4 regions of the Vibrio cyclitrophicus genome follow, and region 3 is predicted to be linked to each of the others. Evidence: predicted binding sites of a transcription regulator. Region 3 holds the regulator's gene; each other region holds the start of a gene.
What was found. The regulator PurR, encoded in region 3, represses purine synthesis genes. The targets are predictions, from matches to a motif close to TNANGNAAACGTTTNCNTNA.

Region 1 (8,324 bases), 400 kb from region 3:
AAATACGGCAGCGTGACCGTCGGCGAGATGTCTTCAACCACGTTGGAACATTGTCAGCAATATTCAAATGTTGATAACAGCGAGCTATCAATGGTGTTTAACTTCCACCACCTTAAGGTCGATTACACCAATGGTGAGAAGTGGACTAATGCACCGTTTGATTTCTTACAGCTCAAGTCGATCTTCAATCACTGGCAAACCGGTTTGAACGGCAAAGGTTGGGGCGCACTATTCTGGTGTAACCACGATCAACCAAGAGTCGTGAGCCGCTTGGGTAACGACCAGCAATATCGCGTTGAATCAGCCAAGATGCTTGCTGCGTCAGTCCACATGATGCAAGGCACACCGTATATTTATCAAGGTGAAGAGATTGGTATGACCAACCCTGGCTATACTGAAATTAGCCAGTATCGTGATGTCGAGAGTACTAATATGTACGATATCATGGTTAATCGTGATGGTGTGGCTCATGAAGATATGATGGCGATCTTAGCGCAGAAATCTCGTGATAACTCTCGTACGCCAATGCAATGGAACGATAAAACTTACGCAGGATTTTCACAAGCTCAGCCATGGCTTGATGTTGCGAATAACTACATTGAGATCAACGCCGAACAAGCATTGGAAGATAAAGACTCTGTATTTTACTTCTACAAGAGTTTGATTGAGTTGCGTAAACAAGTGCCAGTGATTACGGGTGGTAGCTATCAAGATTTATTGCCTGAGCATCCATCTATTTTTGCATATGTACGTGAAAGCGATAGTCAGACTTTGGTTTGTCTTAATAACTATTATGGTGAAGAGGCGGAGTGTGTTTTACCTGAACGTTTTGAGATGCTGAAGGCTGAAAGCTTGTTGTCTAATTATCAAGTAAGCGAGAGTTTAGCGGCGTCTCATCATCAAGTGCTGCGACCTTACGAGACGCGTATCCTCTTGATCGAAGCTTAGTCTCGTTACGATTTCAATTAACCTAATTCTCCGTTCCCCCTAGAGATCTAGGTTTCAACAAAGGCTTTGGAGTGCTCCCCAAAGCCTTTTTGTTTTAGTGATGTATTGATTATAGTGTCTCTGCCTAAATAGTTTAGAATCGAAAGCATCAGGTATTAGCAACGTAGAGCAAGTTATAAGAATTAAGACGCGTAGTTCACTGAGTAGCGAGTTGGCTTATGGTTCATGGCTAATACAATGTTCAATACCGCTGTGCCTAATACAGATACTGCAATTACCCAAGGCGATACGAAGAAGAAGGATGCAAACAGAATACAGGCATCAATGGCCATTTGGGTTTTGCCTACTGAGATACCGTAGCGGTCTTGGATGAACAAACATAATACGTTGAAGCCACCCAAGCTTGAGCGATGACGAAACAAAATCAACATGCCTAAGCCCATTAATAAGCCGCCAGCGACGGCACAGTAAATTTCATTATGTACGTCTAATGAAATCACTAGATATAAATGATCGGCAAATACAGACACTAAAGCGCCTGAGATGGCACTGCTAATCGCAAAGTGACGGCCAAATCGTTTCCATGCTAATAAGTAGAATGGACAATTAGCAATAAAGTACAAAATACCAAAGGTTACCGGCGTAAATTGACTCAAAAGCAGAGCCAAGCCTGTAGTACCACCGGTAAGCAGGTTTGCTGATTGTAAAAAGAATACGCCTAACGCCACTAAAAACGTGCCAGTAAGAATCGCTACCCAATCTTCTTTACGTGAGTGTTTTTCCATCGTTTTTATAATTACCTAACCAATAAAGGCGTGCATAGTAGATAAAAACCTTAGCTTTCGGTAGCTTGAGGTGCAAAATTAAGGTAAACCTATGTAATCTGCGTTTTACAGGGTGTAAAGCGTAAAATTGACAGTAAGCGTCATCTTTGGTTGGATAAGCTTAATAACCATGATGAATCTTATTTGTGATTATGAAAAAACTGCATGATAAAATTGCAATTAGCTCTTTATGACCTAGATCAAATTATGTAGAATGCGTCACATCAAAACGGTGACGGAAACGTTTGCTTTCGGTCGTTGTGTAGTTTTTTTGAAACTTTCAGTACAATCTGAGTCAGGAGATACAGATGCTTAAGCGTGACATGAACATTGCTGATTACGATGCGGACCTATTCGCAGCTATCCAAGAAGAAACTCTTCGTCAGGAAGAGCACATCGAACTTATCGCTTCAGAAAACTACACAAGCCCACGTGTAATGGAAGCTCAAGGTTCTCAACTTACAAACAAATACGCTGAAGGCTACCCTGGTAAGCGTTACTACGGCGGTTGTGAGTTCGTAGATAAAGTTGAAACTCTAGCAATCGAACGTGCATGTGAACTTTTTGGCGCTCAATACGCGAACGTACAACCTCACTCAGGTTCTCAAGCTAACAACGCTGTATACATGGCGCTATTGAATGCTGGCGATACCGTTCTAGGTATGAGCCTAGCGCACGGTGGTCACCTAACGCACGGTTCTCCAGTAAACTTCTCTGGTAAGCTTTACAACATCATCCCTTACGGTATTGATGAAGCTGGCCAAATCGATTACGAAGAGATGGAAGCTCTCGCAATCGAGCACAAACCTAAGATGATCATCGGTGGTTTCTCAGCTTATTCTCAAGTTTGTGATTGGGCGCGCATGCGTGAAATCGCTGACAAAGTAGGTGCTTACTTCTTCGTAGATATGGCTCACGTTGCGGGTCTAATCGCTGCCGGTGTTTATCCAAACCCAGTTCCACACGCTCACGTTGTTACAACAACAACGCACAAAACGCTTGCTGGTCCTCGTGGTGGTCTTATCCTTTCTAACGAAGGCGAAGATCTTTACAAAAAGCTAAACTCAGCAGTATTCCCTGGCGGCCAAGGTGGTCCTTTAATGCACGTTATCGCTGGTAAAGCAGTAGCGTTCAAAGAAGCACTAGAGCCAGAGTTCAAAGAATACCAAGCTCGCGTTGTTGCTAACGCAAAAGCAATGGTTGCTGAATTCCTAGCACGCGGTTACAACATCGTTTCAGGTTCTACAGAGAACCACCTGTTCCTAGTTGACCTTATCGACAAAGACATCACAGGTAAAGAAGCAGACGCAGCACTAGGTTCAGCTAACATTACAGTTAACAAGAACTCAGTACCAAACGATCCACGTAGCCCGTTCGTTACGTCTGGTATCCGTATCGGTTCTCCTTCTATCACTCGTCGCGGTTTCTCAGAAGCAGACGCGAAAGCTCTTGCTGGCTGGATGTGTGACATCCTTGATAACATGGGCGATGAGTCTGTTATCGAAGCAACTAAAGCGAAAGTATTAGAAATCTGTAAGCGCCTACCGGTTTACGCATAATTTTTCTGCGTAGAGTGAACGAATTTCTATGTCGCACATACTCATTTGCTAGCGCAAACTCCGTGTGAGCTCCTTAAACTTCGTTCATCTACTTTGAAAAAGAGTTTAAAAGGTCCCTTTTGGGGCCTTTTTTGTATATGGAGATTTGAGTATCTGAAAATATAGAAAAGCGGGTACTAAAAAGGGCTGATGTTTGCACATCAACCCTTTGCTATTTATTGGTATCGGTTTTACTTTTTGATGCTCAGCAAAGTACCTGATTTACATCTAAACGAGTAGTAGCTGCGACTTTCATTGAATTTGCCCAAGCCTTCGCCATCGCAGTAGTCGATGTTGATATCACGCATGACTTCTAGTGTATCTTCGCTGTTTAAAGCGAATTTAGAACCATCTGAGCAGACGATACGAATTCTCTCATCATGGCTTACAGAGTAGATATCGACTTCAGTATTACACAGCTCAAAAGACGCTTCACGAAAGTTGTCTTGTTGAGAGTTTGAAGAGCAACCGGCAGTGAGTGCGGTTGCAATAACGGCTAATAGTCCGAGTCTTTTCATTGTTAGTCCTTCGATATCATCAAATTTAGTGATGATTTTTATATGCTGTTCTTGGTAGCCTATACAACAACACACTTTGATTCAAGGAGCGTTGGCTGACTCTAAGATATAAAAGTATAGGTGCAAACAGATAATTTATAATAGGTTTATTGGTATTGGTATTGGTATTGGTATTGGTATTGGTATTGGTCTATTACGTACCTCAAACAAAAAAGACCAACACAGAGGTTGGTCTTTCGAAATAAAGCTTGTTTTAAATGACTATCGAAACTGTTTTGCTTCTGGAAAATACTCAAAACCAGCAGACGCAAGTTTAGCGATCAAGGCTGCCTTATCGATTTCGTAGAAGTTAACCACTCGATCCAAATCACCACCGAAGTCGTCACGTAGCTTCATGTTGACGATGCTCATTAACATCACTGGATCCATCTTTGCAAAATTAGCGAGGTTCATGTTAGTCCTCGAAATCTGAGATCAGCAGGTTTGCCGCAGCAAATGCTGCACGATCACGAGCATCTTTAGGAAGAGACTCATCCGCAGCAAGGTCGTTTAATGTTTTTACCGCGCAGGTAACCGCTTTAGGGATATAGCCTTGGTCGCCACTGCCAATTTGAGAATACAGTTCACGCACCAAATCACAACAATCGTATACTTTCATTTTTATACCTAACCAAATGATAACTTATCTCAATATACACATAGAGGTAGACAAAAACAAAGTGGAACTGATGAAGATCAGAGTTAATTTGTCCTTGCTCAATATCTCATTTGTTGATGCTAAATATATCACTTTGCTAGCTTGTTGTTTAACCAGATACTTATCGATTAGCCTGATATTTACCGCTTAATCAGAGATTTGTTGTTCAAGCTGATAAATCACTTCATCAGCCAGGTTGAGTTGCTTGGCTAGCTCTTTGAGGTAAGACTTCTCCATGAAGTTCTGCTCATCAGCCACAATCAAAGAGGCTAAGTAGATCTCACTCGCTTGTTGAGGTGAAATAGCGAGCTGAGCAATTTCACTTGGATCGAGGGGTTTGTGCAGCTCTTCAGACACCAATTTAGTCAGTTGATAATCGGCGCCCATATTTTCGACCGCTTGCTCGATCTTTGCCATCTCCTCTTCATCGATATGACCATCGGCTTTGGACGCAGCAATCATCGATCTTAGAATCAGCACGCTGTGATTTGCATCATTTTCATCAAACTGAGCCTGTTCGACATTGGGTGTCTGACCTTGTTTGGATTGGTAGTCATTGTAGACTTTATAAGCCAAAGCGCCCAGTGCTGCTGCGCCGCCAATCCCAGTCGCTTTCTTGCCCATTTTCTTGGTTTTCTTAGAACCCATTAGCACACCTAAGAGTCCACCACCAACAGCGCCCGCCCCGAAAGCCCCAAGTATGTTTTTGTTGATACTCTTGTCATTGCTATTACAGCTTTTAGAAAGACTACTTAAACTCGAAGATCCTTGGGAAAGCTTTTGAGTACCTTGTTTTACGAGATCTGACTTAAGTGCATGGTTAAGTAAGTTTTTGATATCCATCGATACCTCCAATATAAATGTACTAAAGAGTCGTTAAAACCAATATACGGGCTTAAAGATGAACTGGTGATTAACTTATGTAATTTGCTCTATTGATCAATAGAAGGGAGTTTGAAGTGAAACGACAGGCACAAAAAAGGCCACCTAATAGCAGCCTTTCAATATTTATCTAGTGAGTAATCGGATTACTTAGCTAGTTGAGCCTTAAGGTGCTCGATAACCGTGTCCATAGCGATAGCTTCTTTATCACCAGTACGACGGTTTTTGTATTCGAAGTTACCTTCGTCCATGCTGCGATCACCGATAACGATAGTGTGAGGAATACCCACTAGCTCGATATCTTTAAACATAACACCTGGACGCTCTTTACGGTCATCGAATAGTACTTCGATACCCATAGCTATTAATTCAGCGTATAGCTTTTCTGCTGCTTCTTTAACGCGCTCAGATTTATGCATGTTCATTGGTACGATAGCAACTTGGAACGGCGCTAGTGCGTCTGGCCAAGTGATACCGAATTTATCGTGGTTTTGCTCGATAGCAGATGCAACAACACGTGAAACACCGATACCGTAACAACCCATTTCTAGGATTACGCTCTTACCATCAGGACCAAGCACGTTACAGTTCATTGCTTTAGAGTAAGTATTACCTAGTTGGAAGATATGACCAACCTCGATGCCGCGCTTAAGTTGGATAGTACCTTGACCACATGGGCTTAGGTCGCCTTCAACAACGTTACGTAGGTCTTCAACTTGAGCAAGCTCTACGTCACGACCCCAGTTGATACCAAAGTAGTGCTTACCGTCTACGTTTGCGCCAGCGCCAAAGTCGCTCATTACGGCAACAGAGCGGTCAACGATGAATGGTAGCTCTAGGCCAACAGGGCCAAGTGAACCAGGACCAGCCCCAACAAGTGCGCGGATTTCTTCTTCAGAAGCCATCTCTAGTGGAGAAGCAACCTGTGGAAGGTTTTCTGCTTTCACTTCGTTAAGCTCGTGGTCACCACGGATGATTAGAGCAATAATATCTGCTTCTACTTCATCAGATGCTTTAACGAATAGAGTCTTAACTGTCTTCTCGATTGCTAGACCGTGCTGATCTACAAGTTCTGCGATTGTTTTTGCGTTTGGCGTATCAACCAATTCCATCTCTTGAGTAGGCGCTGCAACTTCTTCAGTAGGAGCTAGTGCTTCTGCTTTCTCGATGTTCGCTGCGTAATCAGATTCAGAAGAGAATGCGATTAGGTCTTCGCCGCTTTCAGCAAGAACGTGGAACTCTTGAGAGCCGCTGCCGCCGATTGCGCCAGAGTCTGCTAATACCGGGCGGTATTCAAGGCCCATGCGGTCGAATGCTTTACAGTAAGCATCGTGCATCGCTTGGTAAGACTTTTCTAAGCCTTCTTTGTCGATATCAAAGCTGTATGCATCCATCATAGAGAACTCACGTGCACGCATTACGCCAAAACGAGGGCGGCGTTCATCACGGAATTTAGTCTGGATTTGGTACAGGTTTAGAGGAAGCTGTTTGTAAGAGCTGATCTCGTTACGTACTAGGCTTGTCACTACTTCTTCAGCTGTTGGGCTAAGAACGAATGGACGAGAGTGACGGTCTGTGAAACGAAGTAGCTCAGGACCCATCTTTTCAGAACGGCCAGTCTCTTCCCAAAGCTCAAACGGCTGAACTACGGGCATCAAGATTTCAACGGCACCTGCATTATCGATCTCTTGGCGAACGATATTTTCGACTTTACGCAGTACACGTAGACCAGTAGGTAGCCAAGTATATAAACCTGAAGCTAGCTTACGGATCATACCTGCACGTAGCATCAGCTGGTGGCTGATAACTTCTGCGTCGTTTGGAGTCTCTTTCAGAGTAGAAAGAAGGTAGTTACTGGTACGCATTCTATGGTATCCGTTTCATCATTGATAAAAGAAAATTTGCTGCAGTGAGTGACGACAGCAAATCTGATATAGCCGTATATAATATCAGCCTATTTGGGATCTCAAAAGCGTTCAATGTCAGTTACATTGATGAAAAGCGCCTCAACAACGAATTTCACGTTAAGATCGAACAAATTTACCGCATATTCCTTACTGTCTGGCTTGCCTTTTTTATAGGCAGGTCGCGGATCTTGACCAAGCACTTCTTTGATCACTTGGATGATATGGCGTGCCTGCGGGTGACCAGACAGCTTACTTTGGGCTTGCTGAGAGAAGTTCACATCTAACACTTCAGGTTCATCGGCGGCAAACCCTCCTAGTGCATCGGGAATTGAATCCGAGTAGGAGATATAAGGTTTGATGTCGATGATAGGCGTACCGTCAACGAGATCGACGCTGCCCAAGTCCAACCAAGTTTGTCCTTTTTCTTGATAGACACCTTTGAGCTCAACCGCAGACATACCAATCCCATTCGGTCTGAATGTCGCACGTGATGCGAAAACACCGATACGTTCATTGCCGCCAAGTCGAGGCGGCCTCACAGTTGGTTTCCAGCCCGCTTCAAGGTTCTTATCGAACAGAAACAACAACCACACATGGCTAAATTGCTCAATATCCCGAACAGACTCAAGACAGTTTGCTGCGTCAACCAGCCTGACTCTTGAGGTGGATGTTGGTACCAATCTAGGTTGCCTTGGCACTGCGAACTTCTCTTTATAGGGAGACTCTATAAAGCCAATAGGTTCAATGGAGTACATGAGTGGACGTCTCTGATTACGATCTATGGCGGGAAAATATCATAAAATCGCTTGTTTTTCTTTTGATAATAATTATCATTTGTTATGTTATAACATATCAATTTAATTATTTAGGGAAATACAATGAAACCGAATATCCACCCGGGCTACCGCACAGTGGTGTTCCACGACACCAATGTTGATGAGTACTTCTTG
Region 2 (8,324 bases), 340 kb from region 3:
GAGATTTTGTAAGCCAATATGAGTATCAACATCCTTGTTCTCTACTACAGTCGCCACGGCAATACTCAAGCTCTAGCAAGACAGATTGCACGAGGGGTTGAATCCATCCCGAACTGCGAAGCCATGCTAAGAACGGTGAACGACGTGTACACAGTAGAAGAGCAGCCTGATTCGCGCTATCAACCAACAGATCCTATTGCGACCTTGCAAGATCTCCGTTCTTGCGATGGTTTAGCACTAGGTAGTCCAGTATGGTTTGGCAATATGGCTGGGCCAATGAAGCACTTTTGGGATAGCACAACATCACTATGGATCAATGGCGATCTTATAGACAAACCCGGTTGCGTATTTACCTCATCTTCATCACTGCATGGGGGTCAAGAGACCACACAACAAAGCATGATGCTACCTCTGCTTCATCATGGCATGTTATTAGTGGGTATCCCCTACTCAGAGCCAGTACTACACACCACTCAAACCGGCGGCACACCTTATGGTGCAAGCAGTACTGGAGAGAGCGCTTCTTTAAGCAAAGATGAAATTGAGTTAGCGCAAAACCTAGGTAAACGCCTAGCGCGCATCGCCATAAACCAGAAGGGAATTTCTCAATGATGTATATGCCAGAGAAGGCTATGTCTCCCAAAACCAAGTTATTTCGCTACCTTGCGCTAGCGGGTAACTTGTCACTTTTATTCTGGGTAGTCGCTTGGCAGATGACACTTTCGCCGCACCCTCATCTAAGTAATATAACGCTTGCGATTGCTTGGGCTATACCACTGTTACTGCCATTACCAGGCATTCTAGCAGGCAAACCTTATACGCATGCTTGGGCGAATTTCGTCTTAATGCTCTACTTCCTACACGCATTAACTATTTTGTATATAGACGGTGGTGAGCGATTATTAGCGGCTGTAGAACTACTCCTGACTACCTTAGGGTTCGCGGGTAATATCTTATTTACTCGTTTCAGAGCAAAAGAGTTGGGCATCAAGCTCAAGCGTCTTTCTGAAGTAGAAAAGAAAGAGAAAGCTAAGTTCGAGCAATAACTTAGGTTCGGTTACCTTTAGCTAGTACAAGTAGAAAAAGCAACAATAAACAAACAAAAAGCCCTGCGAGATTTCTCTTGCAGGGCTTTTTCATGAATGCATTTCAATCCGCAATGTCAGTAGACCATTACTAGCGAACCCATTCGTATACTAGACTTGGCTTAGCATGTACTGGCGCAACAACTGTTAGCTCTTCCGAGCCAGACGTATTCGTTAGCTCAGCATCCGCTTTAGCTGATAACTTACTACCTTTGATGACTTGAACACTTGGGTCTGCTTCGTTAACCGTCGCTTCTGCGCCATCGTTCAGGGTCGTATCAGTAATAGCTGCTGAATCATCGCCTACAGACATGGCGTTGTCTTGCGTTTCAAATTCAGGGCTCACTTCAGGTTCAATGTAAGATTCTTCAACCTTTGCGACTTGGCGAATGCTTTCCACTTCTTGCTCAAACTCTTGTTGAGTCGACAATAAGTGAATTCGGAACGTCACTTCGTTGTTTTGAATCTTGAGAATATCTAAACTTGCAACTGAATTTAGACGCTTAAGTGCGTTCTCCAGTTGGAAGAAATCCTGCGCGTTATTCAAGCTAATAAACTGCGTTAATATTGATTCCGAAGATTCACTGGCTACGGTAACCGCACTTTTACCTGCGTAGTAGTTGCTGATTTGGTCGACTAGCTTCTTAGAAGTCGTAGCGCTGTTACCCGACACTGAACCGCTCACTGGCGATGTTGGTGCGCTCGTCAATTGACTCGGCTTTTGATCGTACAAAGTCCAACGTAAACCTGAAGATTGAGCCTTAATCACCAACACAGCATCAACAGGGTAACGCTGACTCGCTTTACTGATTGGCGTAACAAAGCTGCCCCACAAATCAGAAGTCGCAATACCTGTAATATCATCAAAGTCACCCACAGGTAGCGTTAGAGGCAAGCCGCGCTCTTTTGCGTTAGCTTGTAAACCTGCCGCTAATTGTGAGTTGGAGTGTTCCCACACAATATTTTTGTCGTAGTTGTCTTCTTCTACGAGCCAAACAAGAATGTTTGAACGAGTATCAGGCCAGTACGGTAACTGCGCTTGGGTCAATAGAGAACGGATTTGAGCACCGTTAAAACGCATGCGCAATGTTGATTGGTCATTGCTCTCGCCAAAACTCATTTGAGACATGTACTGCGAACTCTTACGCATCGCCTTTTGAATGGTTTCGTTCGATGCAACATCAGTTTGGCCAGTCGCACGTATCAATACCTGCTCCATACCGGTATTTCTTGCCACTTGTTCTGGCTGCTTGTTTTCAGCGTTAATCGCAACTTCAGCACTAAAAATATCTACTTGAGTTAATGCATAACTCGGAGAGGCTAATAGTGCCATTAACAAAAATGCTATGTAGCGCATACTGATCCTAATATTCAAATCTTGTGCCTAGATGATAAGCAACTATGGATTGGGGGGCAAGGTCGATAGCGCCCACTGTGTTTAATAACCACAAAATATCACCTGACCATGATAAATCGTTCACTTGTAAACTGTATTTCTTCTTATTTTGATAGCAACAAACATCACTAAGATAAATAAATTTGATCTATTTGGTATAGCAATCGATTGCTAAGTGATAGAATCCTGCGAATTTTATTTTCCACTTTTCATATAACGACCAATTTAAGGACTTCACATGAAAAATGCTTTGCAAGGTGCGCAAATGCTGTTTGTAGCTTTTGGTGCACTTGTATTAGTGCCGCTACTAACTGGGCTTGATCCTAACGTTGCACTCTTTGGCGCGGGTATCGGTACTCTTTTATTCCAACTGATTACACGCCGCTCAGTGCCAATCTTCTTAGCATCTTCTTTTGCATTCATCGCACCTATCATGTTTGGTATTCAAACTTGGGGCATTGGCGCAACAATGGGCGGCCTAATGGCTGCGGGTGTTGTGTATGTCTTAATGGGCGCATTGATTAAAGTTCGAGGTGTTGCTTTCATCCATAAACTACTTCCACCAGTCGTGGTTGGCCCTGTAATCATGGTGATCGGCTTAGGTCTTGCACCCGTTGCAGTAAACATGGCGTTAGGCAAAACCGGTGATGGTGCTGTGCAACTTATCGATGCTGATGCAGCATTATGGATCTCTTCTATTTCACTACTAGTGACGATTGTCATCAGTGTTTTCTCGAAAGGCTTCCTTAAACTACTGCCTATCTTTGGTGGTATTGTAGCGGGTTATGTAACGAGCTTAGTATACGGAGTCGTTGATTTTACCCCTGTCACTCAAGCAGCCTGGTTAGCACTACCTAACTTCACAGCACCAGAATTTAACATCAACGCTATCTTCTTTATGGTGTTTGTTGCTATCGCACCAGCCGTAGAGCACGTAGGGGACATGCTTGCTATCTCTAACGTAACCGGTAAAGACTACCTTAAAAAGCCAGGTTTACACCGTACTATCACAGGCGACGGCGTGGCTACAATCGCAGCTTCTATGCTGGGCGCTCCGCCAAACACAACCTACAGTGAAGTAACAGGTGCAGTAATGCTGACGAAAGCATTCAACCCAGTGATCATGACTTGGGCTGCTGTTACTGCTATCGTTCTTGCATTGGTTGGTAAGCTAGGCGCACTACTTCAAACGATTCCGGTTCCTGTAATGGGTGGCATCATGATTCTACTGTTTGGCTCTATCGCAACAGTGGGCCTTAACACACTCATCAAGAACAACGTTGACCTGCATAAATCACGTAACCTTGTGATTGTGGGTATTACTTTAGTCTTTGGTATTGGCGGTATGGCCTTTGGTATTGGTGACTTCAGCCTACAAGGCGTAAGCTTGTGCGGTATCGTGGCGATTCTACTTAACCTAGTACTTCCAGAAGAGCTAGGTGACAATACTGTGGTAGACAAAGCTCAAATCGATTAATCCATCGGTAGTGCTAGATTCAAAAGAATCACAAACCAACAAGATCAAAAAAGGGAGAGCGTCGAATGCTCTCCCTCTTTTATTAATACGGCTAATTCAGCGAGTTAAGAAACGGTTTGAGTCACTTAAGCTGAAACCGAATTACTTAGTACCGAAGATTTTATCACCAGCATCGCCAAGACCAGGAACAATGTAGCCCTTGTCGTTTAGCTTCTCATCGATTGCAGCTGTGTAAAGCTCAACATCTGGGTGCGCTTTTTCTAGAGCCGCGATACCTTCAGGTGCAGCAACAAGGACAAGCACTTTAAAGACTTTACAGCCTTGCTCTTTTAGTAGATCAAGAGTTGCAATCATAGAACCGCCAGTCGCTAACATTGGATCAACAACTAGAGCAATACGCTCATCAATGTTAGATGCTAACTTGTTGAAGTACGGTACAGGTTCTAGTGTTTCTTCATCACGGTAGATACCAACTACACTAATACGAGCACTTGGCATGTGCTCAAGTACACCATCCATCATACCTAAACCAGCACGTAGGATTGGTACTACTGTTACTTTCTTACCCTTGATTTGGTCAACTTCTACTGGGCCATTCCAACCATTAATGGTTACTCGCTCAGTTTCGAAATCAGATGTCGCTTCATACGTTAGAAGGCTACCCACTTCTGTTGCTAGCTCGCGAAAACGCTTAGTGCTAATCTCACCTTCACGCATCAGGCCAATTTTATGTTTTACTAGCGGGTGTTTCACTTCAACAACTTTCATTTCCAACTCCGGCAATATTTAAACAAACCTGTAGATTATACACGAACTGTGTGGTTATTTCAGAATCTTTATTCTAATAAAAAAAACCGCGCAAACGTTTGCTCTTCGTAATCAAGCCCTGTTAGAATAGCGCCGTTTTCACATCCAACTTAAGTTCGAGGACTATCCCGTGAGTGGTAATACTTCTTCTCTAAGCTACAAAGACGCTGGTGTTGATATCGACGCAGGTAATGCACTAGTAGACCGTATTAAAGGTGCAGTTAAACGCACTCGTCGCCCTGAAGTGATGGGCGGTATTGGTGGCTTTGGCGCCCTATGTGAACTTCCAACGAAATACAAAGAGCCAGTACTGGTTTCAGGTACTGATGGTGTTGGTACTAAACTTCGCCTTGCTTTGGATCTGAAAAAACACGACACCATTGGTATCGACCTAGTGGCAATGTGTGTGAACGACCTAATCGTTCAAGGTGGTGAGCCGTTATTCTTCTTAGACTACTACGCAACAGGTAAGCTAGATGTAGATACAGCTGCAGACGTTGTTTCTGGTATTGCTGAAGGCTGTGTTCAAGCTGGTTGTGCACTAATCGGTGGTGAAACGGCTGAAATGCCAGGTATGTACGAAGGTGACGACTATGACGTAGCTGGCTTCTGTGTTGGTGTTGTAGAAAAAGCTGACATCATCGATGGCACTAAAGTAGCAGCAGGCGACGCACTTATTGCTGTTGGCTCAAGTGGTCCACACTCAAACGGTTATTCTCTAATTCGTAAAGTTCTAGAAGTTTCTGGTGCTGATAAGAGTGAAGAACTAGAAGGCCGCACAATCGGTGAGCACCTACTAGAACCAACTAAGATTTACATTAAGTCAGCGCTTAAGATGATTGCTGAGCATGACATTCATGCTATCTCGCACATCACAGGCGGTGGTTTTTGGGAAAATATCCCACGCGTACTTCCTGAAGGCACTAAAGCAGTGATTGATGGCAAGAGCTGGGAATGGCCTGCTATCTTCAATTGGCTACAAGAGAAAGGTAACGTGGAAACATTTGAAATGTACCGCACTTTCAACTGTGGTGTAGGCCTAGTTGTGGCTCTACCTAAAGATCAAGCTGAAGCAGCTGTTGAACTACTGAAAGCTGAAGGCGAAAACGCTTGGGTTATCGGTGAGATCGCAAACGCTGAAGCTGGTGAAGAGCAAGTAGAAATCAAATAAGTGATGTATTCACTTATTTAGTTAATCAATGAGGACCTAATGGTCCTCATTTTGCTATTTGGCCCGCAGAAAACCTTAGTTTATGTAGGTAAATTGTAAACAGTCCTGTTAACTAATCGTATGACCCACTCTATGAAAAATAATCACTCAAATAAAACCAGTCACTCTAAGAAAAACATCGTTGTTTTAGTTTCAGGAAGCGGAAGTAACTTACAGGCAATTTTAGATGCCTGCGATAACAATATGATTGATGCTTCTGTTAAAGCTGTGTTCTCAAACAAAGCAGAGGCTTTTGGGTTAGAGCGAGCAAAGGCCGCAGGTGTTAACGCACATTCTGTTAATCCAAAAAACTTTGGTTCACGCGAAGAGTTTGATCATGAATTGATGGTTCAAATCGATGCTTACCAACCCGATTTGATCGTGCTCGCGGGCTACATGCGTATTCTAAGTTCAGAGTTTGTTCACCATTACGCAGGGAAAATGATCAACATCCACCCTTCTCTACTTCCTAAATACCCCGGCTTACACACCCATCAGCGCGCTATTGATGCGCAAGATAAAGAGCACGGTACAAGTGTTCACTTTGTAACAGAAGAACTCGATGGCGGACCTGTGATCTTACAAGCTAAGGTACCAGTTTTTGAAGACGATGATGCTGACATGTTAGCAAGCCGAGTCCTCACCCAAGAGCACTGTATTTATCCGATGGTCTGCAAATGGTTCGCTGAAGATCGTTTATTAATGGTAAACGGGCAAGCGATCTTAGACGGTATAGCATTGGGCAAGCACGGTTACGCAGAAGAGTAGTTCGTCAAAAACTAAATCAAATAAAAAGGCCGCTTACTGATCTTTTGGTTCAGTAAGCGGCCTCTCTTTTGTTCAGAGCAAATAATACTACCCGGAGGTTTTAGCTCAATGGCTCAGTCGGTGCTTGGCTCGCAACTTTTTTAGGTGCGTAAGCAACATCTTCTAACGCTTGATGGTTGTTACCTATCAGCTCACCAAAATGAAACAGCGCATATTCGCCAGGCTTCATTCTAAACCACTCCTCATTGCATGTAAGAGGTTGAGTTGCCACTACGGTAACTATATCGTTCGGCGTGGTCTCTTCTTGGAAGTTAATCTCAACGTCTTCATCAATTAAGCTCGCGTTGCCAAAAGGCGCGCGTCTTGTTATCCAGTACAAATGATTGGTACAGTACGTCATCACATACTCACCATCACTCAACAACATGTTGAAGACACCTTTATCTCGTAACTGGTCACAACACTCAGCAACAAAGCGAAACATGCCTTCCATGTCTTGAGGCGGTTCAGGAAAGCGATCCTCGAGCTGTTTTAATAACCAACAAAAAGAGAGCTCACTGTCCGTCTCACCTACCGGTCTGAAACGACCACTGATAAGATCATCGTAGTCTGTTAACTGACCATTGTGAGCAAAAGTCCAGTATCTTCCCCAAAGTTCGCGGGTAAAAGGGTGAGTATTTTCAAGATTAACCCCACCACGGTTGGCTTGACGAATATGACTGACAACAGCCTGGCTTTTAATTGGGTAGTTTTGAACCAACTCTGCGATCTTAGATTCACAGCTAGGGTTAGGATCTTTAAAAGTACGAAAACCCTTTCCCTCATAAAAAGTGATACCCCATCCATCACGGTGTGGACCTGTGTTACCTCCACGCTGCATCAGACCAGTAAAACTAAAACAAATATCAGTTGGCACATTCGCGCTCATACCGAGCAATTCACACATGGTTTAATCTACTCCCTATTAAAACCAGCAGAGCCTAAGCTGTGCTTTAAATCTCTGTAAACGACTATTCCATTTCTTTTTCAACAAGTTGAATCACAATATGAATAATCTTAATGTGAACTTCTTGAATGCGATCTGCGTAACCAAAATGTGGAACTCGGATTTCGATGTCTGCACAACCTGCCATTTTACCGCCATCTTTACCTGTTAGGGCGATGGTTTTCATGCCTTTCGCTTGAGCAGCTTCAATCGCTTTTAAAATGTTGCCAGAGTTACCAGAAGTCGACAAACCAAACAGCACATCACCTTTACGGCCTACCGCTTCTACATAGCGAGAAAATACGTGGTCGTAACCAAAATCATTACTCACGCAAGATAAATGGCTAGGATCTGAAATCGCAATACCAGCATAACCTGGGCGGTTCTCACGGTATCGACCAGTAAGCTCTTCCGCGAAGTGCATGGCATCACAGTGTGAGCCACCGTTACCACAAGAAAGCACTTTGCCTTCTTGTTTGAATGAGTCGGCAATCAGTTTTGCAGCCGCTTCAATTTGAGCGATGTTGTGGTCATCACTCAAGAACTTGTTAAGAACGTCAGCAGCTTCGTTCAATTCACTTTTGATTAGGTCTTGG
Region 3 (8,324 bases):
ATCGAGATGTTCTGCCACATTCTGAATGGGAGAGTGGATAAAACGATACCGCTCTAGCAAACCTGCTTCGCTGATACTTTCTTCTGCTAGTTTCAGCATTTCAGAAGAGAGGTCACACAGAGAAACATTATGCCCAAGCGACGCAATTTTTTGCGACATTTGTGCAAGCCCACCGCCAGCATCGAGTATATGCAACGGAGATATGGAACCATCAAATTTGCTCAAAGCTTGTTCTAAATCTTCCCATACGATGATCTGACGGATCTCTCCTTTGTCAGAGCCGTAAATATTTTTTGCAAATTTGTGGGCAATATCGTCGAAATTACGGTCTTCAGTCACGGCTACTTGAGTTATTATGTCCTATCGTGCCTGCTATTCTGTCACAGGAATTTCAGGAATAAAGAGGCGATGTCTCTTTTTACTACCAAGTGATGTTTTTTCGGACTATTCGGATATGTTTGAGCTGAAAAAAGTAGTGTCTTCATTATTGATGCCACTGCCAGCAATGTTAATTCTCGCTTTTCTGGGTTTAGCCCTAGTGATGTTTACTACCAAAAGGAAGACTGGTTGCCTAATTACCCTTTCAGCCCTCTGTGGTATTTTCCTCATCGCTTTCCAGCCAGTTTCTAGTCAACTTTTAATGCCAATGGAAAGGCAACACACCGCTTTTTTACCCGTCGATGACACCATCGATTACGTTATGGTTCTCGGCAGTGGTCACGTCGTAGACGACCAAATCCCACCTACATCTGAGCTTAGTCGCACAGGATTAATGCGTTTAAGTGAAGGCATTCGTATTTTACGCCTTTATCCTGGTGCCAAACTCATTTTGTCTGGCTATGGTGCGGGGACTGAAGTGAGTAATGCAAGAATGATGGCTAAAGTGGCTTTAGCGCTTGGGGTTTCAAAACCTGACATCATTTTGCTTGAAACAGCAAAAGACACGTGGGAAGAAGCCCGCCAAGCCGCCGCGTTTGTTAAAAATAAAAAGATGGTATTAGTTACATCGGCTAGCCATATGACTCGCGCCTTGAATGAATTCCATGCTGCGGGTATGAAACCATTAGCGGCACCAACCAACTACCTTGCACAAGAAGGCATTGTAGAGCCTTGGGATAAGTACATGCCTAAAGCGCTATACCTTGAGCAGACCGAACGTTATTGGCACGAAACCATGGGGTTAGTTTGGCAAAGCCTGCGCGATTGGCTAGACACGAGTAATGATAATGTTGAAGAGCCTATCGTTGTCCCTGAGCCTTCTATTTTAGAAGAAGATAATGGCGTCGTTTCTGCGGCCTAGTCTCAAATCGATATCTATTAATTTTCGGATGGTTAGCAATAACCAATAGTATGGCAAGAAATAAAAAGCCGAAACATCAATGATGTCTCGGCTTTTTTACGCTAGTTGTCTTTTTTTACTGATTAAAACGCCCGAAGGGTTTAGTCACCAGCGAACATGTAACCTTCACCGTGAACCGTCACAAAAATCTGTGGGTTCTTGGGATCAAACTCCATTTTTGCGCGCATACGACGAATTAACACATCGATAGTGCGATCATTAGGCGCATCCACTCGGTGGCTAATCATGTTCAAAATACGTTCGCGACTTAATACTTGGTTAGGGTAAGAAGAGAGTGCGACTAGCAACTCATACTCAGCCTTAGTCAGTTTAACCGGCTCACCATTTTTGCTTAGCGCTCGGCGAGGAATATCAAACGTCCACTCACCAAAACGAACAACAGACTCATCTTCTGCTTGTTCCACCACTCCCGTCGCTGTTCTACGAGCAGCAGCAATACGCCAAAGTAAGTTTTTAACTCGAACCAATAATTCGCGAAGTTCGAAGGGTTTAGTAACATAATCGTCTGCGCCCATTTCAAGGCCTACGATTTTGTCGATGCTATCCGTGCGTCCAGTAACTAAAATAATTCCAATGTCTGATTGACTGCGTAATTCGCGAGTTAGCATCAATCCATCTTCGCCTGGTAAGTTGATGTCCAGCATAATGAGATCAACGTTGTTTTCTTCCAACACGTTTCTCATCTGAGCGCCGCTCTCAGCTTCACTCACTGTGTAACCTTCGTTCTGGAAATATCCAACCAGTTTACTGCGGGTTACCACATCATCTTCTACGACCAATACGTGATAGCTCATCTACACCACTTTTCTTATTTAATAGTTTCAATGACTATTCTATTCATAACTAGTAACAATTCTAGTGGTACTGAAGATAAAAGCCAGAAACATGGATTTTTTTTGATACAAGACAATCTTAAACCTTGCTATTTATCGTCCATCGCAATTCAATATAGGCATTACTACGAACGAGTCACTTTGCGCTTAGCAAATAACCTTGTTATTCAGCCTTGGTGTGCTTGTACCCAAATGACTTAACGGCGCTGGGTATATAAACATCACAAGACTAAATCAGGATCTATGAAATGAAAGATACGAAAGCATTCAACGAGCAAAGAGCAGAAATTTACTGGTGGTTATCAAGCTTATTCGCCAAAGAGCTCACTCAAGAAGAACTCGATCACTACCACTCTGTTGAAATTCGTTCTTTCCTTTCTGGTTTAGGTTCGAATGAAGCTCTAAAGCCTTCGATTGATAAGCTTGTAGACGCATTGAACCGTCTACAAACACGTGAAGATGCCCAACTGGAACTGTCTGCTGACTTCTGCGACCTTTTCTTGAAGACAGACAAACATGGTGCTTTACCTTACGCTTCAATGTACATCGGCGAAACAGGTCTATTAAACGATAAGCCAGCTAAAGACATGGAAGACATCATGGCTAAGCACAACTTAATCGTGAACCAAGACTTAAAAGAACCTGCAGATCACATTGCTATCGAACTCGACTTCCTTGGCAATCTAATCATCCGTTCAAATGAAACTGAGCTTGAAGAAGAATTAGAGAAATCGTTCGTCATTCAACAGCAGTTTATCGATCAGCAACTACTTACTTGGTTGCCAAAGTTTAATGTGAAATGTCATGACGTTGACCAGTTTGGTTTCTACGCTTCGGTCTCGTCTTTGCTACTCGCATTTTGCAATTTAGACACTCAATATTTAGCTGGTGAATAAGTTCGCCCAACGACTAGGTAAATAAATTCAGTAGAATGTGACAATTCACCCGGATTTCTGGGTGAATTATATTGCGAGTAATTTCTAGTCAGTCTAAAATTGTGACCGCAAACGATAAAATATGAAACATTCACGAAATGCTAAGCTTATTTAAGTTCAAAGCATTTCGGTGTTAAGACAAGCCGCTCAATAGCGGTTTTTTGTTTTTTAGCACTTTAGTACCCAAAGAGCCCTACAAATTTAAGCTCTTAGTTAAGTAGCTTAACGGCTACTTTATTCCGTACTTTGGGAAAGTAGCTTCTAATAGGATAAAACCATGGCCACTATAAAAGATGTCGCTCGCTTAGCAGGCGTATCAACAACAACCGTTTCTCACGTAATCAACAAAACACGTTTTGTCGCAGAAGCGACTCAAGAAAAAGTAAACAAAGCCGTAGACGAACTAAACTATGCACCGAGTGCTGTTGCTCGTAGTTTGAAATGTAATACAACACGCACTATCGGCATGCTAGTAACTCAGTCAACCAACCTATTCTTCTCTGAGGTTATCGATGGCGTAGAGAGCTACTGCTACCGTCAAGGCTACACTTTGATTTTGTGTAACACAGGCGGTATTTATGAGAAGCAACGTGATTACATTCGAATGCTTGCAGAGAAGCGTGTAGATGGCATCTTGGTTATGTGTTCAGACCTAACTGAAGAACTAAGAGAAATGTTAGACCGTCACGCTGACATTCCTAAAGTAGTGATGGACTGGGGTCCTGAGAGCTCTCAAGCCGACAAGATCATTGATAACTCTGAAGAAGGTGGCTACCTAGCGACCAAGTACCTTATTGAACGCGGTCACTCTAAGATTGCTTGTTTAAGTGGCCACTTAGATAAAGCAGCCTGTGTTGAACGTATCGCAGGATACAAACGTGCATTTGACGAAGCTAATATTGCCACTGACGAACGCTTGATCATTGAAGGTAACTTTGAATGTGATACTGCTGTTATAGCAGCAGATAAGATTGTTGAGATGAAAGATCGCCCAACGGCAGTGTTCTGTTTCAACGACACCATGGCACTAGGTTTGATGAGTCGATTACAAGAAAAAGGAATTCGCATTCCTGAAGATATATCAGTTATTGGTTACGATAACATCGAACTCGCTGAATATTTCTCCCCACCATTGACCACGGTTCACCAACCGAAGCGTCGTGTTGGTAAAAATGCATTCGAAATTTTGTTAGAACGCATCAAAGATAAAGATCATGAAAAACGCGTTTTCGAAATGCACCCTGAAATTGTTGAGCGAAGTACAGTTAAAACGTTAAATTAATTGATAAATTCAGTTTATTCTAATCAAGCGCACCTTTAGGTGCGCTTTTTTTATCAACAACATTAATGAACCTGGTATCATAACAGCAAGATCATTAATTGAAGCAATATCACATTTTGAAATAACAAGTGTGAGCTTCATTCAACAAAAACTTTATTCTATTTAATCAGTCACGCACAGGGCAAACCACTCGAAAGAGTGAGACGCAAAGCTTCCGGCCTAAACCACTCGTTGGTATGGTAGCGGGGTTACCGATGGCAAAATGCAGTGGTTACTAATAATTTAGTAATTTACGGCTTATTGACAATTTAGTTGCAACATTTTGCTAATCTCTCGGACCTGCTTATTTGGTGGCGTAGTTCAAATACACCGAGATAAATAACATGGATAAACCGATACTAAAGGACTCAATGAAGTTATTTGAGTCCCTAGGAAAAATAAAATCACGTTCAATGTTTGGTGGCTTCGGTCTTTTTGCCGATGACACGATGTTTGCTCTGGTTGTAAATGACCAGTTGCATATACGAGCGGACAAATGCACAACAAAGCAATTTGAACAACAAGGGTTTCAACCTTACGTTTACAAAAAACGTGGCTTCCCTGTTGTTACTAAATATTTCGCTTTGCCTGAAGGCCTGTGGCAGGATCAAGAAAAAATCTTGCAGCTTGCGACTACGTCTTTGGGTTTTGCTAAAGATGAAAAAGCTGAACAGTCTTCTGCTGAACCAACTCGATTAAAAGACCTTCCTAACCTTCGACTTGCTACCGAGCGCATGTTGAAAAAGGCTGGGATAGATTCCGTAGAACGTTTATATGAATCTGGCTCTGTAAACGCGTTTAACGCCATCAAGGAATCTCACGCGTCCTCTGTCAGTATCGAGTTACTTTGGGCGCTAGAAGGTGCGATTAATGGTACACATTGGTCTGTTATACCGCAGCAGCGTCGCGAAGAGCTTATCAGTCGCGTAAATTAACATTGTCAGTTAAAACTACACATAACTAAGCCGCATTTATGCGGCTTTTTTTTATATCTGTTGAAAGTTAATCTAAGCTTTACCTGTCTATCTATACTATCGGTATGCATTGAAAATTTAGAGGAAGTATCAATGAGTAAGAAAATGATATTGGGTATTGTGTTGGTCATAACGATTGTCTTACTAGGCGTCAACTTTGGCCAATACCTCACACTTGAGAATGCCAAGGCTCAGCAAGCCGTTTTGAATGAATACATTGACAGTAATTTTATCGCCGCGGCTGCTATTTATTTCGCAGCTTACGTCATGATTACCGCTTTCTCGATTCCAGGAGCTGCTGTTGTGACCCTATTGGGTGCTGCGCTCTTTGGTTTTTGGAATAGTTTGTTATTGGTGTCATTCGCCAGTGCAATCGGTGCAACTATCGCCTTTTTGAGTAGCCGCTATTTGTTACGTGACTGGATTCAAACCAAATTCGGCGACAAATTGGCGACCATGAATAAAGGTGTCGAAAAAGACGGGGCATTTTACTTATTTTCTCTACGCCTGATCCCTGTATTCCCATTTTTCCTTATCAACCTGTTGATGGGTCTAACGCCGATGTCGGTAAGTCGTTACTACATTACGAGTCAAATTGGGATGTTGCCAGGTACAGCTGTTTTCTTAAATGCTGGTACTCAACTCGCAGAAATAGATTCACTTTCGGGTATCGTGTCTCCTTCAGTGCTGCTGTCATTTGCATTACTAGGTATATTCCCAATTATTGCTAAATGGTTGATGGGTAAGTTTCGCTCAACACCTGTAGCTGAATAATGGATATAGATTAGATAACACACATAGCCAAATAAGGTTCTATTTCAATGAAAATCTTTAGCGCATCGAACCCTACTGAAGCTCACATCATATGTGGATTGCTAGAAAGTGAGAATATTGCGTGTGAGGTCCGTGGTGAGGGTTTGTTTGGTTTGAAAGGGGAAATCCCTTTTACAGAAGATACTGACCCGTATGTTTGGCTGTATGAACCAGAACAAGCCAATAAGGCACGTGTTATTGTCAATGAATACCAAAAACAGCAAGATTCTATAATCTATGAAGAGTGGCGTTGCAGACAGTGTCATGAAGTCAATGAAGCCCAATTTGGCTCTTGTTGGCAGTGCGGTGCTGCTTCTCCTGAATAGCAGGTTTTGAAAGGTAAAGTGGCTCCAACGGCCTTATATAACAACTCGGTCAGATACCTCCTCCAAACAAAAACGGGAAGCTAAAATTAGCTTCCCGTTTTTGTTTCAATTCTATTCGAGCGTCTGTTCTGATAAAGAATCGAGATAATCACTGAATTTGCTTTTGAATAAACGCAATCGAACGTTGATTAAACTCTTCAGGATTTTCCACATTACATACGTGTCCACAATTCGGAATTTCTACTAGCTCGCTCGACTCATGTGCTTCCACCATTTCTTTTACAGGCTTAATAAACATGTAATCACGTTCGCCCATCAAATAAAGAGTCGGTATTGGTAATTCCCTATCTTTAAAATACTTCATCAAAGGGTTTACATCTGCCGTTAAGATAAACCAGCGCTTAAACTCTTTTTGGCACAGTTTTTTAGCTTCACGGATAAAAAGGTGACGAGACTCTTTTTGGCTTTTCTGCGGCATTACTACATACGCAAAAAGACTGTATAACCACATGTAAGGAATAATGTGTTTACTTAAGTTACCTAATTTGATTAAAACTTGAGAGCGAGTGTTTAGCTTAGTAACAGCGCCGCCTAATACCATTGAACGCACACGCCCTGCTGCTAACTCAGCGACGTTACGTACTATGATAGTACCTAAAGACATGCCAACAAAATGGGCAGAACGAATTTTTAGGTGATCTAAAACTTTGAGAATATCGAGCGTTACCGATTTGAAGGTGTAACGATTCGAAATCAGCCCTTTAAGTATATTGTCTGATTTACCGTGCCCTCTCAGATCGATGAGAAGTAAGTTGAAATGCTGTTTATACGCTTTGATCTGTTTGAACCAGATAGAGGAACTTCCTCCTGCGCCATGCACAAACACAACCCACTCGTCGCTCGTAGGGTGAGTAAATGTTTTATGGAATAATAAACTCTCAGACATACCTATCGCTTTAATTATTAAAATGGAGCTGTGCCTCATCACAAGGCAATGACTAAGGATATCACGCAATTAAGAACTTTAAGTGATAATAGTGTCAAACCTACCATTAGTCATGTGAATACCTACTCCCTCTTTTCTACCTGACTGACATGAGTTTGCAAGCTCTGTCTTCTCAAACGTGATGTAGACAGACCAACAAATAAAAAGGCACTCTGTGAAAAGAGCGCCTTCCGTTGTTTAGTGCTAATGGTGTACATCAGCTACATCAAGAGATTAAATTAACGTTAAAATGCAGTATGGTACATTGCTAGATACTCTTTAGCAGCGTCTTCCCAACTAAAATCTTGCTGCATAGCATAAAGCTGAACCCGTTTAATTTCAGACGGCGTTTGCGCATAAAGTAACAACGATCGATGTAACACTGCCAATAGTGCTTGTGGGGTTGGCTCTTCAAAAGCAAACCCAGTCGCGACCTCAGAATCCTCATCGTAATCATTCACGCTGTCTTTTAAACCTCCCACAGAACGAACAATCGGCAAAGTACCGTAAGCCATGCTGTAGATTTGGTTTAAACCACACGGTTCAAATTCCGAAGGCATCAAAAAGAAATCAGAACCCGCTTCAACCAAGTGTGCCAATTCGTTATTGTACGCTTCGACAAAAGAGAACTTGTCTGAATGAAGTGCTGATAACTCTTTAAGTTGACTCGCCAAAACCGGATCACCAGTACCGACAATCACAATCTGAAGGTCGTTTTTCAAGAACTGTTCGATGATCGGCAGTAAGTAATGGACACCTTTTTGATTCGTCAAACGG
Region 4 (8,324 bases), 1.4 Mb from region 3:
TCTCGCTATTGTTCGTTGTCTCGCTATTGTTCATTATTACTAAGATTAGGTATGCTTCACCGCATACCTATTTTTTGCTTTACCTTTTTGGAGTTCCCTTTGTCAGACCATCAATTTAGCCCTCAAGATGAAATCTTCATGCGACGCGCCATCGAGGTAGCGAAGCAAGCTGAGAAAGAGGGAGAGGTTCCCGTTGGTGCGATACTGGTTAAAGGTGGAGAGATTATCGCTGAAGGGTGGAACCGTTCGATTGGCAGCCACGATGCGACAGCACATGCTGAAATCGAAACCTTACGCAAAGCGGGCCAAGCTTTGGAAAATTATCGCTTACTTGATACTACGTTATACGTCACTTTAGAACCATGCCCTATGTGCGCAGGTGCTTTGTTACACAGCCGCGTAAAACGAATTGTCTTTGGAGCGCCAGACTTAAAGGCGGGAGCTGCAGGTACAGTACTTAATTTGTTTGAAAGCCAAGCCTCATACCACTATGCCGACGTTGAACATGGCTTGCTAGAAGCTGAGTGTCGTGAGCAATTGCAGGCGTTTTTCAAGCGTCGTAGAAAAGAGATCAAAGAGAAAAGAAAGCAAGAGCGCTCAGAGGAAGAATCGAGACAGAAATAAGGCCCATCTAAATAGGCACTCTATCTTTTAAGAGTGCCTAAGCAAACTTACTTGGTCATCATGGCATTTACTCAGCAATCATCTGCATGAAAGCACGGTTGCGCCAAATGATCTTTTTCTTATTATTTGAAAGCATACGCTTACGACGGTTTGCAGCAACAGTCTTATCAAGGCGTTTCGATTTCAGCTTGTTCTTCATCATTTCAATGACTTCCTATTTGTCGTCTGACTTTTTAATTTGGACTAACGATTTAATTATAGTGTTATTCGTTTATTTGGCCTGTCGTACGCTTGGCTTACTTAGAAGAGCAGTTCTAGTCTAAAGCCAGCATCGAAGTTCAACAGAGCATAATCTTGATTGTGGTGTGCCGTTATAAGGTTCGATTGTTACTGCAATATGACATTCCTAATTTCACAACACAGTTTTATGGTGAGAATCCCCAGTTGCTTAGTTGCTTAGTTGCTTAGTTGCTTAGTTGCTAGTTACTTAGTTACTCAGTCAGAGATTCTGCTATTTTGCTTCTTATCTTGCAGGCAATAAAAAAGAGCAATGCTAATTGGCATTGCTCTTTTGGATTTTACTGCAAGGATTCTGAACTGCTGACTGTCGGCTGAGCTGCGCTGATAGTCGATTCAGCACCTGAGATTTCTAGAGGTGGGATCACCACCAAATCTTCAAGGTTAGCCTCTTGTTCTTTATTTCGCTTATTTACATGGCCAATAATGCTTTGGTAATAACGGCGAATGTTCTCTACGTAGTTCCTAGCTTCATCACCACGTGCATACCCGTACCGAGTTTGGCTGTAATATTTCTTTTGTCTTAGCAGAGGTAACCTATCTTTTACATCACCCCAAGCGTCAGGATCGCCACCTTGCGCTTTGGTTAAGCGACGTGCATCCATCATATGTCCGTAACCGACGTTATATGAGGCTAGGGCAAACCAGATTTTTTCGTGTTGGGTGATTGAGTCTGGAACTCGGTTAACGATACGACGCAAGTATTCAACACCACCTTGTACCGACTGTTTAGGGTCAAGACGGTTAGTCACGCCAACGCTTTTCGCTGTGGGTAGCGTCAGCATCATCATGCCACGTACACCGGTTGGTGAGCGAGCAACAGGATTCCAGTGTGACTCTTGGTATGCCAAAGCGGCAATCAAGCGCCAGTCAAACTCTTGAGAGTATTCCTGAAAGAGTGGCGACCATTTTGGCAGTTTGCTATCCAGTGCACGGATAAAGGCGCGAGTATCAACGTAATCAAAGGTACCAATGTGACCTATGTACTTCTCTTCGAGTGATGCGAGCTCACCAGATTGTTTTAGGTTGCCGAAGAATTCAATCAGTAAAGCATACAGGCTTTCGTCTTCAGATTTCTGTAAGTACCAAGAGATAGGTTGGTCTTCTGTTAGCTCAAAAGCGAGAGCGACCTCTGGATACAAACGTTGCGCCAATGAAAGCTCAATTGAATCTGCAACGGTAAACAGTCGCTCTCCTGTCGAGACTTCTTTTAGTAGGTCGTTGACGTCCGCATTACCGACCGCATCGTAGGTAAAGTCATCATGTGTGTTCTGTAGCTGTTTTAGTGTTGGCTCGAAGTGTGAGTCTTTTACTACAACTAAAGAGGGGGTCAGTGTTTCGCTTGATGACGCCTCTTCTGATTCAGTTTGTGCTTTTTCAAACTCAGCCTGACGTTCATTTTCAAACTTGATCAGTTGCTCAAGGTTTCTTGGTCGCCACTGGCCTTTTTTGTACACGACTTGTTGGCTTACATAATAATAAGCTGGCGCAGCGCGATAAGCGCGTGTCAGGTTACTATTTTGCGTTAACCCAGTTGCGATAAGATCGATTTCGCCTTTCTGTAACGCTGGGAATAGGCCGGATAAACGGTAAGCGGGTTTAACCTCAAGCTTTACACCAAGCTCTTGCGCAAACTCACGAGCTAATTCGTAATCCAAGCCTGCTGGGCCATCTGGACCGATGTAATAAGAGAGTTGGTTATTCAAGGTGCCGACACGAAGAACGCCACGGTCTCGTATCTGCTCAAGAACACTTTTAGGTTCAGATTCAATCTGGCATCCCGCTAACCCAAACAGAGCGATAGCGACCAGAAGGAATTTAGACGAAAAGATGAGCGTAAATTTAGGCATCAAAATGAAATCTCAAAAAGTAGAAGCTCCTTTATACCAAACCCCGCAAGACTGGCAAAGCTGCTTTAATTAAACAGTTGTAAAAGTGCTGATAAATGCAGCAAAAGTTCCATTTGAGCAGAAAGATAAAAAAAATAACGCAAACGGTTGCTTTTGGTGTTACGTCACAAAAAGAAATGCTTTATAATGCGCTCGCATTGAAGAGGTGGGATCGGCATAGGTTTGGCAACCTTCGGGAATAGCTTCGAAGAAAACAGTTAGGTTGTTCCTATAACCCACTGAATTTATTCCAATACTACCTTAATCAACTGCATAAGAGACCTAAGCACATGAGAATTTTGCGTGGCTCCCCAGCTCTATCTGAGTTTCGTGTTAACAAGCTTTTAGAGCTTTGTCGTGAATTAAGCTTACCTGTAACAGGTATTTACGCTGAGTTTGCCCACTTTGCTGATCTAACGGCAGACCTAGACGAGTCTGAAGTTGAGAAGCTAGAAAAGCTACTGACTTACGGTCCAACGATTGAAGAGCATGAGCCTGAAGGTTTATTGCTGCTTGCAACGCCACGCCCAGGCACTATCTCGCCTTGGTCTTCAAAATCAACAGATATCGCACATAACTGCGGACTGGCTAAAGTGTCACGTCTAGAGCGCGGTACTGCTTTCTACATTGAAACCTCTTCTGAACTTTCTGAGCTTCAACTTGTTGAGCTGAAAGCAATCCTGCACGACCGTATGATGGAAGTGGTTTTCACTGACTTCGAATCAGCGGCTGCACTATTTACAGTTGCTGAGCCTGCTCCATATGCGGAAGTTGACCTATTAACTGGTGGGCGTAAAGCGCTTGAAGAAGCAAACGTTACCCTAGGTCTAGCACTTGCAGAAGATGAGATTGATTACCTTCTTGAAAGCTTTACTGAAAAGCTAGGTCGTAACCCGACTGACATCGAGCTAATGATGTTTGCACAAGCGAACTCAGAGCACTGTCGTCACAAGATCTTTAACGCTGATTGGACTATCGATGGCGTTAAGCAAGAAAAATCATTGTTCAAGATGATTAAGAACACCTTTGAAACGACACCAGAACACGTTCTGTCTGCTTATAAAGATAACGCAGCGGTAATGACCGGTTCTGAAGTAGGTCGTTTCTTCCCAGATCCAGAAACTCGCCAATACAACTACCACCAAGAAAAAACACACATCTTGATGAAAGTTGAAACGCATAACCACCCAACGGCAATCTCTCCATGGCCGGGCGCATCAACAGGTTCAGGCGGCGAAATCCGTGATGAAGGCGCAACCGGTATTGGTGGTAAGCCAAAAGCTGGCCTTGTTGCTTTCTCTGTATCTAACCTTAAGATCCCGAACTTCGTTCAACCTTGGGAAACTGACTTTGGTAAGCCGAGCCGTATCGTTACTGCTTTGGATATCATGCTTGAAGGTCCTCTTGGTGGCGCAGCATTCAACAACGAATTTGGTCGTCCAAACCTATTAGGTTACTTCCGTACATACGAAGAGAAAGTAAATTCTCACGCAGGCGAAGAAGTGCGTGGGTACCATAAACCAATCATGCTTGCTGGTGGTCTAGGCAACATTCGTGATGATCATGTTCAGAAGAAAGAGATCCCAGTAGGTGCAAGCCTAATCGTTCTTGGTGGGCCAGCAATGAACATCGGCCTTGGTGGCGGTGCTGCATCTTCAATGGATTCGGGTTCATCTTCTGAAGACCTAGATTTCGCTTCTGTACAACGTGAAAACCCAGAGATGGAACGTCGTTGTCAGGAAGTTATCGACCGTTGTTGGCAGCTTGGTGATGCGAACCCAATCGCATTCATCCACGATGTGGGCGCGGGCGGTATCTCGAATGCTCTTCCTGAGCTAGTCGACGACGGCGAGCGTGGCGGTATCTTTAATCTACGTGACGTACCAAACGATGAGCCGGGCATGAGCCCACTTGAGATCTGGTGTAACGAATCTCAAGAGCGTTACGTTATGGCGGTTGCTGATAAAGACATGGCAACGTTCGACGCGATTTGTAAACGTGAACGCGCACCATATGCAGTGGTTGGTAAGGCAACAGAAGAGCGTGATCTGAAACTAGAAGATTCACACTTCGACAACACGCCAATCGACATGCCTATGGACATCCTATTAGGTAAAACACCTAAGATGCACCGTGACGCGAAGACGCTAAAAGCAAACAATCCTGCGATTGACCGTTCTGGTATCGAACTAAACGAAGCGGTTGACCGTATTCTTCGCCTACCAACAGTGGCAGAGAAAACATTCCTAATCACTATCGGTGACCGCTCGGTAACGGGTCTTGTAGCTCGTGACCAAATGGTTGGCCCATGGCAGGTTCCAGTTGCTAACTGTGCGGTAACGGCAGCAAGTTACGACTCTTACCACGGTGAGGCGATGTCTCTTGGTGAGCGTACGCCAGTTGCACTACTTGATTTCGGCGCGTCAGCTCGTCTAGCGGTTGGTGAAGCAATCACTAACATTGCAGCGACCAACATCGGCGATATCAAACACATTAAACTGTCGGCTAACTGGATGTCTCCAGCAGGTCACCCTGGTGAAGATGCAGGCCTTTATGAAGCGGTTAAAGCCGTGGGTGAAGAGCTATGTCCGGCACTGGGTCTAACTATCCCTGTGGGTAAAGACTCAATGTCGATGAAGACTAAGTGGGAAGAGAACGGCGAGCAGAAAGAAGTCACGTCTCCGCTATCTCTTGTTATCACTGCGTTTGCACGTGTTGAAGATGTTCGTAAAACGATTACTCCTCAATTACGTACCCCTGATAACCTTGAAGGACTAGGTAATACAAGTCTAGTTCTTATCGATTTAGGTAACGGCAAAAACCGCATGGGTGCAACAGCACTTGCTCAGGTTTACAAGCAGCTTGGTGATAAGCCAGCAGACGTAGACAACGCGGCACAGCTAAAAGGCTTCTACGAAGGCGTTCAAGCACTTGTAGCGAACGACCAAGTTGTCGCTTACCACGATAAAGGCGATGGCGGTCTATTCGTAACGCTAGCTGAAATGGCGTTCGCAGGTCACTGTGGTGTTAATGCTGATATTGCAGCGCTAGGCGAAGATGCTCTAGCAGCACTATTCAACGAAGAACTGGGTGCGGTAATCCAAGTTCGTAACGACGACCTAGACACAGTACTTTCAACTCTTGCAACAAATGGCCTAGAAGCGTGTTCACACGTAATCGGCTCTGTTGAAGCCTCTGATGAGCTAGTGATTAAGTCTGGCGAGTCTGTAGTGATTGAACGTAACCGCACTGAATTACGTACTATCTGGGCTGAAACCACGCACAAGATGCAAGGTCTACGTGATAACCCAATCTGTGCAGACCAAGAGCACGAAGCGAAGAAAGACAACTCTGACCCAGGTCTGAACGTTAAACTAAGCTTCGACGTAAATGAAGACATTGCAGCACCATTCATCAACACGGGTGCTAAGCCTAAGATGGCGATTCTGCGTGAGCAGGGTGTTAACTCTCACGTTGAAATGGCAGCAGCATTTGACCGTGCAGGCTTCGAAGCAACGGATATTCACATGAGCGACATCCTAACGGGTCAAGCGGTATTAGAAGAGTACAACGGCCTTGTGGCTTGTGGTGGCTTTTCTTACGGTGACGTACTAGGCGCAGGTGAAGGTTGGGCTAAGTCGGTTCTATTTAACGACTCGACTCGTGATCAATTTGAAAACTTCTTCAAACGTGAAGATACCTTCTCTCTAGGTGTGTGTAACGGTTGTCAGATGTTGTCTAACCTACGTGAACTTATTCCGGGTGCAGAGTACTGGCCACGTTTCGTTCGTAACGAATCAGAGCGTTTTGAAGCTCGTTTCAGCCTAGTTGAAGTTCAGAAGTCTGATTCTGTATTCTTCAACGGTATGGAAGGTTCTCGTATGCCTATCGCTGTTTCTCACGGTGAAGGCCGCGTAGAAGTGCGTGACAACGACCACCTAAACGCGATTGAAAACTCAGGTACGGTTGCTCTACGCTACGTTGATAACAACGGTAACCAAACGCAGCAATACCCGAACAACCCGAATGGTTCACCAAACGCTATCACAGGTCTAACAACGACGGATGGCCGTGTGACTATCATGATGCCTCACCCAGAGCGTGTATTCCGTACGGTTGCTAACTCTTGGTCTCCAGAAGGTTGGGGCGAGAATGGTGCTTGGATGCGTATGTTCCAAAACGCACGTAAGAATGTGGGTTAATCACTTTCTTACAGGCCGCATTAATCTAGGCTAGGTTATGCAAAACTGAAAAGCGCAGATCGAAAGGTCTGCGCTTTTTTATTACACAAATTTTAAGAACCAACGCGAAATAAATTAGGTTTGCAGTTTGCTGTTCTAAAAAATTCCACTACGCTAAATGTTATGGAATCAATTTGTTAGGCGGATAATATCTGTAATAAAACAGGGAGAGTTCTGTTCGACCATGCAAAAACTGAATCGATCATTGTGGCATAAGAGGGAACTATGAAAACAACAATTACAAAAGCCGTTGCAGTAGCAGCGATTGTCATGTCGTTAGCTGGGTGTGTTGGTAGTAATGCGGTTACTGGGAAACTAATGAAGTTTAACGTTGAGGTTGTAGATAACCGTTACGCTCGTGCCGGGGTCAACTTTTTGCTTGCTCCAGTTTACGCTTTAACATTCGCAGCCGATTATATCGTATTCAACTCGATCGAATTCTGGGTAGGAAAAAACCCACTCACTGGAGCGCCTCACATCTTTGATAGCAAAGTCGACACCATGATTGATGTGAACGACAGCCTAGATGATTCGCTGAAAGAAGCCCCACTTGGTTTCAACAATCGTCATATCGAGCAAGGTGAAATGCAACAAATTGATGAAAATACCATACGTATGGACATCACTTACAATGATGGACAAAAAGCAGTCTTGTTGGGGGTTCGTGATGGTGACAAAGTCAGTTACTACATGGATGGTACATTGGTTTCAGAAACTTCTATTCAGGCTCTTGAGCAGCTGGCAGCCGAAAAAGCATAATCTAGTTTGTTTATTCTTATAAAAGAAAAGCCGCTGGATTAAACCCCCAGCGGCTTTGTAGTTTTTAGTATCTAGTAATTTAGCGTCTAACGTTTAGATTAGTTGTTGCTGTGTAGCTCGCTGTTTAGTTCAACAGCAGACTTGTTCGCTAGGCACTCAATTTGACCTGTGATCGAGTTGCGACGGAACAGCAGATCAGAAACGCCAGCAAGGTCACGAGCTTTAATGATTTCTACTTCGTTGCCTTCTTTATCTAGCATGCGAACTTTAGTTCCCGCAGTCACGTAAAGACCCGATTCAACCGTACAACGGTCGCCCATTGGGAAGCCAAGACCTGCATTTGCACCTAGTAGACAGTTTTCGCCGATAGAGATAACCATAGTACCGCCACCTGACAGAGTACCCATGATAGAAGCGCCGCCGCCGATATCAGAACCGTTACCCACAACAACACCAGCAGAGATACGACCTTCAACCATGCTCACACCAGTTGTACCTGCATTGAAGTTGATGA

Region 1: the regulator PurR is predicted to act here: its motif matches at 2,006-2,025, upstream of glyA (serine hydroxymethyltransferase).
Region 2: the regulator PurR is predicted to act here: its motif matches at 4,813-4,832, upstream of purM (phosphoribosylformylglycinamidine cyclo-ligase).
Region 4: the regulator PurR is predicted to act here: its motif matches at 2,907-2,926, upstream of purL (phosphoribosylformylglycinamidine synthase).

Annotation. Positions count from the first base shown of each region.
Region 1 covers NZ_AP025480.1:760,737-769,060, forward strand. The annotation lists gene treC (alpha,alpha-phosphotrehalase) at 1-948, shown strand, start outside; gene OCW38_RS03570 (YitT family protein) at 1,131-1,733, opposite strand; gene glyA (serine hydroxymethyltransferase) at 2,081-3,331, shown strand; gene OCW38_RS03580 (hypothetical protein) at 3,562-3,888, opposite strand; gene OCW38_RS03585 (DUF4250 domain-containing protein) at 4,150-4,341, opposite strand; gene OCW38_RS03590 (YaeP family protein) at 4,343-4,546, opposite strand; gene OCW38_RS03595 (tellurite resistance TerB family protein) at 4,733-5,428, opposite strand; gene OCW38_RS03600 (proline--tRNA ligase) at 5,614-7,332, opposite strand; gene tsaA (tRNA (N6-threonylcarbamoyladenosine(37)-N6)-methyltransferase TrmO) at 7,434-8,129, opposite strand; gene OCW38_RS03610 (type B 50S ribosomal protein L31) at 8,253-8,324, shown strand, end outside.
Region 2 covers NZ_AP025480.1:815,667-823,990, reverse strand. The annotation lists gene arsC (arsenate reductase (glutaredoxin)) at 1-12, shown strand, start outside; gene wrbA (NAD(P)H:quinone oxidoreductase) at 19-612, shown strand; gene OCW38_RS03865 (DUF2069 domain-containing protein) at 609-1,046, shown strand; gene OCW38_RS03860 (DUF2066 domain-containing protein) at 1,177-2,442, opposite strand; gene OCW38_RS03855 (uracil-xanthine permease family protein) at 2,720-3,958, shown strand; gene upp (uracil phosphoribosyltransferase) at 4,100-4,726, opposite strand; gene purM (phosphoribosylformylglycinamidine cyclo-ligase) at 4,896-5,936, shown strand; gene purN (phosphoribosylglycinamide formyltransferase) at 6,069-6,743, shown strand; gene OCW38_RS03835 (class II glutamine amidotransferase) at 6,844-7,689, opposite strand; gene lpcA (D-sedoheptulose 7-phosphate isomerase) at 7,754-8,324, opposite strand, start outside.
Region 3 covers NZ_AP025480.1:1,158,965-1,167,288, reverse strand. The annotation lists gene cmoM (tRNA uridine 5-oxyacetic acid(34) methyltransferase CmoM) at 1-339, opposite strand, end outside; gene elyC (envelope biogenesis factor ElyC) at 455-1,300, shown strand; gene torR (two-component system response regulator TorR) at 1,441-2,154, opposite strand; gene torD (molecular chaperone TorD) at 2,442-3,089, shown strand; gene purR (HTH-type transcriptional repressor PurR) at 3,406-4,410, shown strand; cyclic di-GMP riboswitch class I at 4,581-4,666, shown strand; gene OCW38_RS05350 (TfoX/Sxy family DNA transformation protein) at 4,794-5,384, shown strand; gene OCW38_RS05345 (TVP38/TMEM64 family protein) at 5,517-6,197, shown strand; gene OCW38_RS05340 (putative signal transducing protein) at 6,245-6,562, shown strand; gene OCW38_RS05335 (alpha/beta fold hydrolase) at 6,711-7,508, opposite strand; gene glgA (glycogen synthase GlgA) at 7,793-8,324, opposite strand, start outside.
Region 4 covers NZ_AP025480.1:2,569,297-2,577,620, reverse strand. The annotation lists gene tadA (tRNA adenosine(34) deaminase TadA) at 52-624, shown strand; gene OCW38_RS11395 (hypothetical protein) at 692-826, opposite strand; gene mltF (membrane-bound lytic murein transglycosylase MltF) at 1,203-2,771, opposite strand; gene purL (phosphoribosylformylglycinamidine synthase) at 3,101-7,012, shown strand; gene OCW38_RS11380 (DUF3332 domain-containing protein) at 7,277-7,810, shown strand; gene dapD (2,3,4,5-tetrahydropyridine-2,6-dicarboxylate N-succinyltransferase) at 7,909-8,324, opposite strand, start outside.